DNA from 3 places in the Mesorhizobium sp. C264A genome. Region 3 is predicted to be linked to each of the others. Evidence: predicted binding sites of a transcription regulator. Region 3 holds the regulator's gene; each other region holds the start of a gene.
The links. Region 3 encodes LexA, which represses DNA repair genes until DNA is damaged. Its sites were predicted from a motif close to TGTTCNNNNTGTGTTCNG; they were not measured.
Positions count from the first base shown of each region.

Region 1: recA (recombinase RecA) is a predicted target of LexA. The motif match lies at 1,612-1,629, and genes of this name have one in related genera.
Region 2: NKL04_RS16710 (PA0069 family radical SAM protein) is a predicted target of LexA. The motif match lies at 1,348-1,365, and genes of this name have one in related genera.

Region 1 is NZ_JAMYVY010000001.1:2,055,644-2,058,919, reverse strand. It holds gene NKL04_RS10195 (pseudouridine-5'-phosphate glycosidase) at 1-389, opposite strand, end outside; gene NKL04_RS10190 (carbohydrate kinase family protein) at 460-1,404, opposite strand; gene recA (recombinase RecA) at 1,688-2,791, shown strand; gene alaS (alanine--tRNA ligase) at 3,063-3,276, shown strand, end outside.
Region 2 is NZ_JAMYVY010000001.1:3,377,392-3,380,667, forward strand. It holds gene NKL04_RS16700 (hypothetical protein) at 1-533, opposite strand, end outside; gene NKL04_RS16705 (glycosyltransferase) at 786-1,289, opposite strand; gene NKL04_RS16710 (PA0069 family radical SAM protein) at 1,440-2,594, shown strand; gene rnhB (ribonuclease HII) at 2,749-3,276, shown strand, end outside.
Region 3 is NZ_JAMYVY010000001.1:1,815,821-1,819,096, reverse strand. It holds gene NKL04_RS08920 (ComEC/Rec2 family competence protein) at 1-1,221, shown strand, start outside; gene lexA (transcriptional repressor LexA) at 1,215-1,997, opposite strand; gene NKL04_RS08910 (GntR family transcriptional regulator) at 2,203-2,967, opposite strand; gene kynU (kynureninase) at 3,135-3,276, shown strand, end outside.

The DNA of each region.
Region 1 (3,276 bases), 240 kb from region 3:
CCGCCGGTGGCGAACACCTTTATCCCGACCATGTCGGCCGCGATCATGGTGGCGGCGACCGTGGTGCCGCCGGTGCGGCCTTGCGCCACCGCAAAGCCGAGATCGGCGCGCGACAGCTTCATGGCGTCGCCGGTCATCGCCAGCGACTCGCGCTCGCCGTCGGAAAGCCCGATCTTGATGCGGCCGGCGACCACGGCGATCGTCGCCGGCACCGCGCCATTGTCCAGGATTATCTTTTCGACATTGGCGGCCATGGCGCCATTGTCGGGGTAAGGCATGCCATGGGTGATGATGGTGCTTTCCAGCGCCACGACGGGGCGGCCAGCGGCGAGCGCCTCGGCCACGGGCGCGTGGAGGTCGATGAAGGGGCGGGCGCTTTGCGGTGTCATGATGGTCTCCGATCCGGAGATCCGCGCGTCCGCTTGGACGTCGCGCTCCGGCAATGGCAATTGGCCGCCCTCATGCCATTTCCTGCGCGTCGGGCACAAGAGCCAGTGCCTCGGTGAAGGTCGCAATCGTGAAGGCCGGAACCGCGTCGGCGCTTTCAATGGCCAGCGTGGCGGCGGCAACGCCCTCGCGCAATGCCTGGCGCAGGGGCAGGCCGCGCAGCAGGGCAGCGATGGTGGCGCCGGCCAGCGCGTCGCCGGCGCCGGTGACGTCGGCGACTTTTCTCGGCGCCGGCGGCAGGATAGAGAAGGCGCCGGCTTCGTCGAATCCCAGCACCGGGCCGTCGCCCGCCGTCACCACGCCACTGGTGAGGCCGCTGCAGCGCAGTCCGTCGACGGTCTCGCGCTCGGTGGCATTGGCATCGACGCCGGCCAGCACCATGGCCTCGCGCCGGTTCATGAAGACCTGCGCGAGTTCCTTCAGCACCGGTATCAGCCGCACCACCTTGGCCGGCGAAATGGCGATGGCGAACACCGGCTTGCCGGCGGCGAGCCCCACCAGCCGCTCCAGCGCCGTTGATGGCAGATTGGCGTCGCAGAGCACCGCATCGGCCTCGGCGACCACCTCGCGCACCTTGGAGCGGCGGATCTGCTTGGGGAACGCCAAATCGTAGAGCGCCATATCGGCAAAGCCGGTGATCAGCTCGCCGTCGCGATCGATCAGCGCCGTGTAGCTCGGCGTGGTGCGGTCGAGGAACACCGCCGACAGATCGGCAATGCCGGCCTCAGTGATGGCGCGCGCAACCGTCTCGGCCGAGGCATCGCCGCCGCGCACCGACAAAAGCGAGGCCGAGACGCCGCGCCGCACGAGGCTGCGCAGCGCGTTGAAGACGCCGCCGCCGACATCCTCGCGCATCGTGCCGGGGTTGGACGCCGCCGGCACGTAAGCACCGGACACCTGACCGCGCCGGTCGATATGGGCGCCGCCCACCGCCAGTATTTTTGCTGATTTCACCATGTAGGCGATATGACCTTTGTTATTCGAACCAGACAAGCGCTAGGCTGTGCGACGGAGCTTCGCAAGCAAGCCAGCGATTCGGGCGGAGCCAAACCGCCGGAGCGCCTGGCCCAATGGTGGATACATCCGGAAACGAAACCATGAGACAAAAAAAGAACAAATCCGGATAAAGATTGCTTTTCAGATATTTGACCCCTCTTGCCAAACGAGAACAAAAAAGGTACAAATAGGGCAGGGATTACGGATTGTCCGGCCTTCATTGACGACCAAGGGGTGATGTATCATGGCTCAGAATACTTTGCGGCTTGTAGAGGACAAAGCGGTGGACAAATCAAAGGCTCTGGACGCGGCGCTGTCGCAAATCGAGCGCGCCTTCGGCAAGGGCTCGATCATGCGGCTGGGCGCCAACGAGCAGGTCGTCGAGATTGAAACCGTGCCGACCGGATCGCTTGGCCTCGACATCGCGCTTGGCGTCGGTGGCCTGCCGCGCGGCCGCATTGTCGAGATCTACGGGCCGGAAAGCTCGGGCAAGACGACACTGGCGCTGCACACAGTTGCCGAAGCCCAGAAGAAGGGCGGTATCTGCGCCTTCGTCGATGCCGAGCATGCGCTCGACCCGGTCTATGCCCGCAAGCTCGGCGTCGATCTGGAAAACCTCTTGATCTCGCAGCCGGACACCGGCGAGCAGGCACTGGAAATCTGCGACACGCTGGTGCGTTCCGGCGCCATCGACGTTCTGGTGGTCGATTCGGTGGCCGCCCTGACGCCGCGCGCTGAAATCGAGGGCGAGATGGGCGATTCGCTGCCCGGTCTCCAGGCTCGTCTGATGAGCCAGGCGCTGCGCAAGCTGACCGCCTCGATCTCGCGCTCCAACACCATGGTCATCTTCATCAACCAGATCCGCATGAAGATCGGCGTCATGTTCGGTTCGCCGGAAACCACGACCGGCGGCAACGCGCTGAAATTCTACGCTTCGGTGCGCCTCGACATCCGCCGCATCGGCTCGGTCAAGGACCGCGACGAGGTCGTCGGCAACCAGACCCGGGTCAAGGTGGTCAAGAACAAGCTGGCGCCGCCCTTCAAGGTGGTCGAGTTCGACATCATGTATGGCGAGGGCGTCTCCAAGACCGGCGAACTGGTCGATCTCGGCGTCAAGGCCGGCGTGGTCGAGAAGTCCGGCGCCTGGTTCTCCTACAATTCGCAGCGTCTCGGCCAAGGTCGCGAAAACGCCAAACTGTTCCTGCGCGACAATCCCGACACGGCGCGTGAGATCGAACTTGCGCTGCGGCAGAATGCCGGGCTGATCGCCGAGAAATTTCTTGAAAATGGTGGCCCCGAGCGCGGCGAAAGCGACGACGGCTTCGAGGAAGAATCCGGCGCCATGTAGGGCACGGCCAGAGTTCGGCCATAAATCCAGTCTATTATCCGATGCTTAAGTAACCGAGTTCTTTAGTATTGCGTTTCAAACCGCCGGCCTTCGCGCCGGCGGTTTTCGTTTTTGGGCAGCGTGAAGCCGGCTTGGCAGTTGCCGGATTGGCCCAATTCCGTGTTTCTGGACAGGGTGGGGCGTGCCCGCTAAAAGGCCAAGTCAATCTTCTAAAAAGCAGAGACCAGTGTCCGCCGGCCGTGCCGGCGGTTTTCGCGAAAAGGCAGCACTCATGAGTGGCGTGAACGAGATCCGGTCGACATTCCTCGACTATTTCCGCAAGGAGGGCCACGAGGTCGTGGCCTCGAGCCCGCTGGTGCCGCGCAACGACCCGACGCTGATGTTCACCAATGCCGGCATGGTGCAGTTCAAGAACGTCTTCACCGGCCTGGAGAAGCGGTCCTATTCGCGCGCCACCACTGCGCAGAAAAGCGTGCGCGCCGGCG
Region 2 (3,276 bases), 1.6 Mb from region 3:
CCGCCCAGATAGTGCTGGGCGATGTCGAGCAGCAGCGGGTCGTTCTGGATGGCGAGTGCCGCCTTGCAGCCGAGGATGCGCTCGAAATAGTGGCCGCTGAGCAAAGAGCGGCCGAACCGCTTCTCGGCTTCTGCGTGTTCTCCGGGCATGAATTCGAGCCGGCGGTCGAAATTGCCGAAGCACGGCGTGCTCTGAGCAAAGCTGGCGATCTCTTCGTGGATTGCCTGCGGAAGGACCAGTCCGGAGAACAGGCCATCGGTGCGCAGCGCCGCGACGATCGACTTGAGGTCGACGCCCCTGAACATCGTCGCTCCGGCACTCTGCGCGGGGCGCGCGGCTTTGGCGCCAAGCCAGTGCAGCTTGCGCGCCGGCATGGTGCGGGCAAGCACGAACATCGGCAGCCATGCGGGATTTTCGCGCAGGTCGGACAGATAGGTCGGGATACGCACCGCAATGCGGCGGAGCAGGCTGCCGTTGCGGGCAATGGCTTCCAGACTGGGGGCGCCGGATTTGTCAGGGGACGAAAGGTTCATCGGGGTCCTCAGATATGAACGGCAGCAACGACGACGCGGCGCTTGCTTACCGCTCCGGCACTACCCAAACCCCGATATCCCGCATCAACGGAATGCTAATCCCGCGTCAGCTTTTGTGCAATGCACAATAGCTTTTTGCGGCGAAAAAGAGGGATGGTGCTGCGACCGTGCCAATGCGGATGAGACGCCGACGCTGCCCCTCATCCGCCCTTCGGGCACCTTCTCCCCGTGAACGGGGAAAAGGAAGAAACATCACTTCTTCGGCGCCAGCCAGATTTCGGCGTCGAGCCGCCTGGTGGCGAGACCGCGCGCAAGGGCTTCGGCGCTGTGCGCGTTCTTCGACAGGGCAGCGGCCTGGCGCTTGCTGATGACCAGCCCTTCGGCCAGCGCCCGGTTGCCCGAAAACACCCGTGACAGGAACGGCGTGCGGCTGCCGCGCGCACGGCAAAAGCGCGCCGGCATGGTTTGCCGCGCCGTGTGAGCGACAACGTCGTCGATCCAGCCCTCCGCCAGCCTTGCGCCGGGTTCCAGAAACAGCAGCCAGTCACCCTTCGCCTGCCTGATTCCCGCGGCAATGCCGCCGGCCACGAAGTGGCAGCCGGCATGATCGGCAACCCGATGCGTCTGGTCGGTCGAGCCGGTGTCGCAGACGATGACATCGCGCACCACGCCCTCGACCGCGCCGCCGATCAACGAGGCGAGCGTGCGGGCAAGGCCTTCTTCGTCATCCCGGGTTTCGATGAGAACGCTGAGCATTTTTAGCCGAATAGCGGAAAGCCCGGCGCAGCGCCAGTTTTGCATGGCCCAACGAAAAAGTTCTTGCTTTGTTCTCATCAGCGAAATAGGATTATTTTCATGAACAGAGCGATTCGACAGCCAGCCGACAGTCCTTGGGAAAGGGCCAAAATGGAACATATCGTGCGTGCGGACATTGCTGCTTTCGGAGCAGGGCGAGCCGAGATGGCCAATGCGATGATCGAACAGAGCGGCATGCGCGTCCGTCCGGATCGCAACCGCGGCCGTTCCGCGGGCATCAACCCGTCCGGCCGGTTCGAGCCGGTCAGCCGGCATGTGTTCGACGACGGCTGGAATTCGCTGGAGGAATTGCCGCCGTTCAAGACCGAAGTGCAGGTCGAGAAGCCGCGCACCATCATCACCCGCAACGAATCGCCCGACATTTCCTTCGACCGCTCGATCAACCCCTATCGCGGCTGCGAGCATGGCTGCGTCTATTGTTTCGCCCGGCCGACGCATTCCTTCATGGGCCTGTCGCCGGGGCTGGATTTCGAAGCGAAGCTGTTTGCCAAGCCGGATGCGGCGCGGCTGCTCGACAAGGAACTGTCGAAGGATGGCTATCAGCCGCGCACCATCGCGATCGGCACCAACACCGATCCCTACCAGCCGATCGAGAAACAATACCGGATCATGCGCGAGATCCTCGAAGTGCTGGAGGCGCGCGGCCATCCGGTCGGCATCGTCACCAAATCCCATCTGGTGACGCGCGACATCGACATCTTGTCGCGCATGGCCGAACGGGGCTTGGCCAAGGTGGCGCTGTCGGTGACGACGATGGACCGCATGCTGGCGCGCACCATGGAGCCACGCGCGTCGACGCCGACCAAGCGGCTTGAGGCGATCCGGCAGCTTTCCGATGCCGGCATCCCGGCCTCTGTCATGGTGGCGCCGATCATTCCCGGCCTGACCGACCAGGAGATGGAGCGCATCCTCGATTCGGCACGCGCCGCAGGCGCCCGCGAGGCCGGCTATGTCATCCTGCGCCTGCCGCTCGAGGTGGCGCCGATCTTCAAGGACTGGCTGCTGCGCCATTATCCCGACCGCTACCGGCACGTGATGTCGCTGATCCGTTCGATGCGCGACGGCAAGGACTATGATTCGGAATGGGGCAAGCGGATGAAAGGCGCCGGCCCCTATGCCTGGCAGATCGGCCGGCGCTTCGAGATCACGGCCAAGCGGCTCGGCCTCAACGCCGAGCGGCGCACCCTCCGAACCGACCAGTTTGTCGCCGCCGCCAAGGCGACCGAGCAGCTGATGCTGCTCTGAGAGTAGCGCCTGCCCTGCCCTCGTGGTTGGCAGGCGACCCAAGAATCCCGTCCGGCCTGTCCCCCGGCCTGCAGACGGTGCCCTCCCGGTCTTGCCCCACTCGACCCTGGAGGGACTTGCGGAGAATCGGAGCCGATGCGAACCTCGCCGCAACATGGCTCGCGCGCGTTCCGATTCTCCGCTTCTTTTAGAAATCGTCGAAAAGCCCGACTTCTCCTTCGAGACGAAGGCGATGGCTGAAGGCCTGTGGCCGGTGGCAGGCATGGACGAGGCCGGCCGCGGTCCGCTGGCCGGGCCGGTGGTGGCGGCGGCGGTGATCCTCGATCCCGCCAACATTCCCGACGGGCTAGACGATTCCAAACGGCTCAACCATTTGCAGCGCGAGGCGCTGTTCCTGAAAATCCTGGGGTCAGCGCTCGGCGTGTCGATGGCCTCGGTCAGCGCCGAAGGCATTGACGGCAGCAATATCCTCAAGGCCAGCCTGGAAGCCATGCGCCGCGCCCTTGCCGGCCTGCCGATCCAGGCGAAGCTGGCGCTGGCCGATGGCCGCGATGTGCCGCCGGGCCTCCTCTGCGAAGGCCGCGCGCTGATCAAGGGCGACCAGCGCTCGCAATCGATCGCCGCCGCCTCGATCGTCGCCAAGGTGATGCGCGACCGCATGATGTGCGGCTGCGGCAGCCAC
Region 3 (3,276 bases):
GCCGTGCTGTTTGATCGCGCCGCACTCACCATGCGCAATCTGGCGATCTCCGCCATCGCCGTCATCCTGGTGTCGCCGCACGAGGTGGTCGGTCCCAGCTTCCAGATGTCGTTTGCCGCCACCGCCGCCCTTGTCGGCGCCTATGCCGGCTGGGCCGATTACCGCGCCGACAAGGTGAGAACGCCGCTGGCAAAGCGCTCCTTCGTCGGCTTCCTGTCGCGAAAATTCGCGCTGGCCATGGGCGGCCTCGCCATGACCTCGATCATCGCCGGCAGTGCAACCTTGCTGTTCGCCATCTGGCATTTTCAGCGTGTGTCGCCGCTCAGCCTGATCGCCAATCTGGCCGTGATGCCGATTGTTTCGTTGATCGTCATGCCCTTTGCCGTGCTCAGCGCACTGGCGATGCCGTTCGGCGCCGACGGGCCGTTCCTCTATGTGATGGGCAAGGGTCTGATGGCGATGATCGCTATATCGGCCTGGATTTCCGAGCGCTCGCCGGTCGACGCCGTCGGGCTGATCTCCATCCGCTCGGTGCTGTTGGTGGCGGTCGCCCTCGTCATCGCCACCATGGCCACCACCTGGCTCAGGCTGGCGGCCGTGCCTTTCGCGCTGGCCGGCCTGTTGACGGTGCCGCAGGTGCTTACGCCCGACGTGCTCATATCCGAGGACGCACATCTGGTGGCCATGCCGATAGGTGGCGGCGAACTCGCCCTCAACCGCGAACGCTCCAACGAATTCACCACGGACAATTGGAAACGGGCGCTGCGGGCCGAAACCATTATCCCGCCCGAGATTTTCGAGGCAACAGATACGCGGTTCGATCTCGATCCGCTCGATCTGCCGCCCGGGTCGCCCTTCTATTGCATGGGCGATCTCTGTATCGCCCGACACCCTTCCGGAGCCATTGTAGCCCTTGCCAAAGACCGCAAGACGGCGCGGCCGGCCTGTGCCTTCGCTAGCCTGATCGTCATCGATGACGCCACGGCCTACAATCCGTGCCGCGACCCGCTGGTGCTGGTCGTGACGAAGAAACAGCTGGCCCGCGACGGCAGCGCCGCCGTCTTCTTCGATCCGCAATCGGCAGCTGCAGCGCCAACCATCCGCTTCGCCGTCGACAAGCCGTATCGCCCCTGGCACGAGCAGCGCCGCTTCTCCCGCGAAGCGCGCGGCCTGCCGCCTTACAACCAGCGTGAAAAGTACAAACCCAAGCCGGCTCAGTAGCGCCGGATCAATCCGACAAGCTTGCCCTGCACCTTCACCCTGTCCGGTCCAAAAATGCGGGTCTCGTAGGCCGGGTTGGCGGCTTCCAGGGCGATCGAGGCGCCCTTGCGGCGGAAGCGTTTCAGGGTCGCTTCCTCATCGTCGACCAACGCCACCACGATCTCGCCGGGGCTGGCTGTGTCGGCATTGCGGATGATGACCGTGTCGCCATCGAAAATGCCGGCCTCGATCATCGAATCGCCCTTGACCTCGAGCGCGTAGTGTTCACCGCCCATGATCATGTCAGGCGGCACCGAGATCGAATGGGTCTGATGCTGGATGGCGTCGATCGGCACACCGGCAGCAATGCGTCCCATCACCGGGATCGACACCGCCGAAACGGCGTCGTCATTGCCGGCCGACATCGAACGCGACGGCGAGCCCGGCTTGATCTGGCGGCCGATACCGCCTTGGCCCATCGCGCCTTGTCCCTGGCCGCCTTGCCCTTGGCCGGTTTGACCAAGACTGCCCTGAATGACGCTCGGCGAAAACTTCCTCGCCGCATTGAGGCCTGGTGCGATCGAGTCGGGCAGCCGCAGCACTTCCAGCGCGCGCGCCCGGTTCGGCAGCCGGCGAATGAAACCGCGCTCCTCAAGCGCCGTGATCAGGCGGTGGATGCCGGACTTGGAGGCGAGGTCAAGCGCTTCCTTCATCTCATCGAAGGACGGCGGGATTCCGCTCTCCTTCAGGCGTTCATGGATGAACATCAGAAGCTCATGTTGTTTGCGCGTCAGCATCGCGGCCCCCAGGGGTTCTGAAACCAGAATCAGAAAAAACAAACCCAGAACAAACACTATCTGTTCCAGTTGTGTTCCGCAACCTTTTAAAGTTTAATGAATGTGTTGACGTTTTGTTCAGCGTGACGTTCGGCACCGCGAGCGGCGCTCGTAGTCGTTGGCCGGCAACGGGGTGAAACGAAGACAAAGTGCCCTGCGTCGTCGGCTACGATCGCCGCTTCCTTTTCGGATGGGGCTGCGCAGCATCCGCGCCGGGTTCACTCTGGGCATAGACCTGCAGCGTGTAGCCGATGTGAGCGGTCATCAGAGTTTTCGCACGTTCGACGTCGCGATCGAGGGCCGCTTCCATCAGGGCGGTATGGTGTTCGATCGCCACGGCGTCGCGCAGGGCCGCCACGGCCTTCCGGTGGCCATCCGTGCGGCCGGCGGCGGCGCGCAGCGTCGGGGCCAGACCCAGAAAGCGGTGATGGCGATGCAATTGGTCGGAAATCGTCGCATTGAAGCGCAGCAGCCAGCTGGATGTCGCGGCACTGAGCAGCGCCGCATGGAAGGCATCGTGTTTTTCGTACCACGCGTCGACCGCATCATCCGATGGATCGTCGAGAACAGACCCGCACCGTGAGAGACGATAGTGGGCGGCAACGACCGCGTCTTCCCACTCACGGTCGCCCTCCTCGATCGATTCCACCAGCAGGGGCAGTTCGACCACCAGCCGCGCACGCGCCAAATCCTCGAGCTCCGCCCGAGAGACGGGAGCGACCGCAAACCCGCGGTTGCTGATGGCGGTCACAAGCCGTTCCGCCTCCAGCCGCGACAGCGCCTCGCGCAACGGCGTCCAGCCGATGCCGTAGGTGTTGCGCAGCGTGCTCAGCTTCAACGGCGCGGCAGGCGCCAGCCGGGTCGCAAGAATATCGCGCCTGAGCAGGCGATAGGCCGCTTCCGTCTTCGAGGTCTGCTCGTCATCCAGCATCGTGATCCATCAGATATAAACGCTCGGCGGATCATTATATATCAAAGCCTTTCAATGGGTGAATTATATATAATGTTTGACAGTTCAAGGGCGACCACTCAAGATCGCCGGCATGTTTGGGCGGCAGGCTCCGCCGCGCGCGTTTGTCCATGGAGGGGCGCCGGATCATGAGCACGACACCCGATCTCGCTACAATCCAAGCAATGGATGCCGCCGATCCGCTGCGCTCCATGCGCGAACGCTTTGTCTTGCCGCAAGGCGTGATTTATCTCGACGGCAATTCCCTGGGCGCCGCGTCAGCGGTCGTCT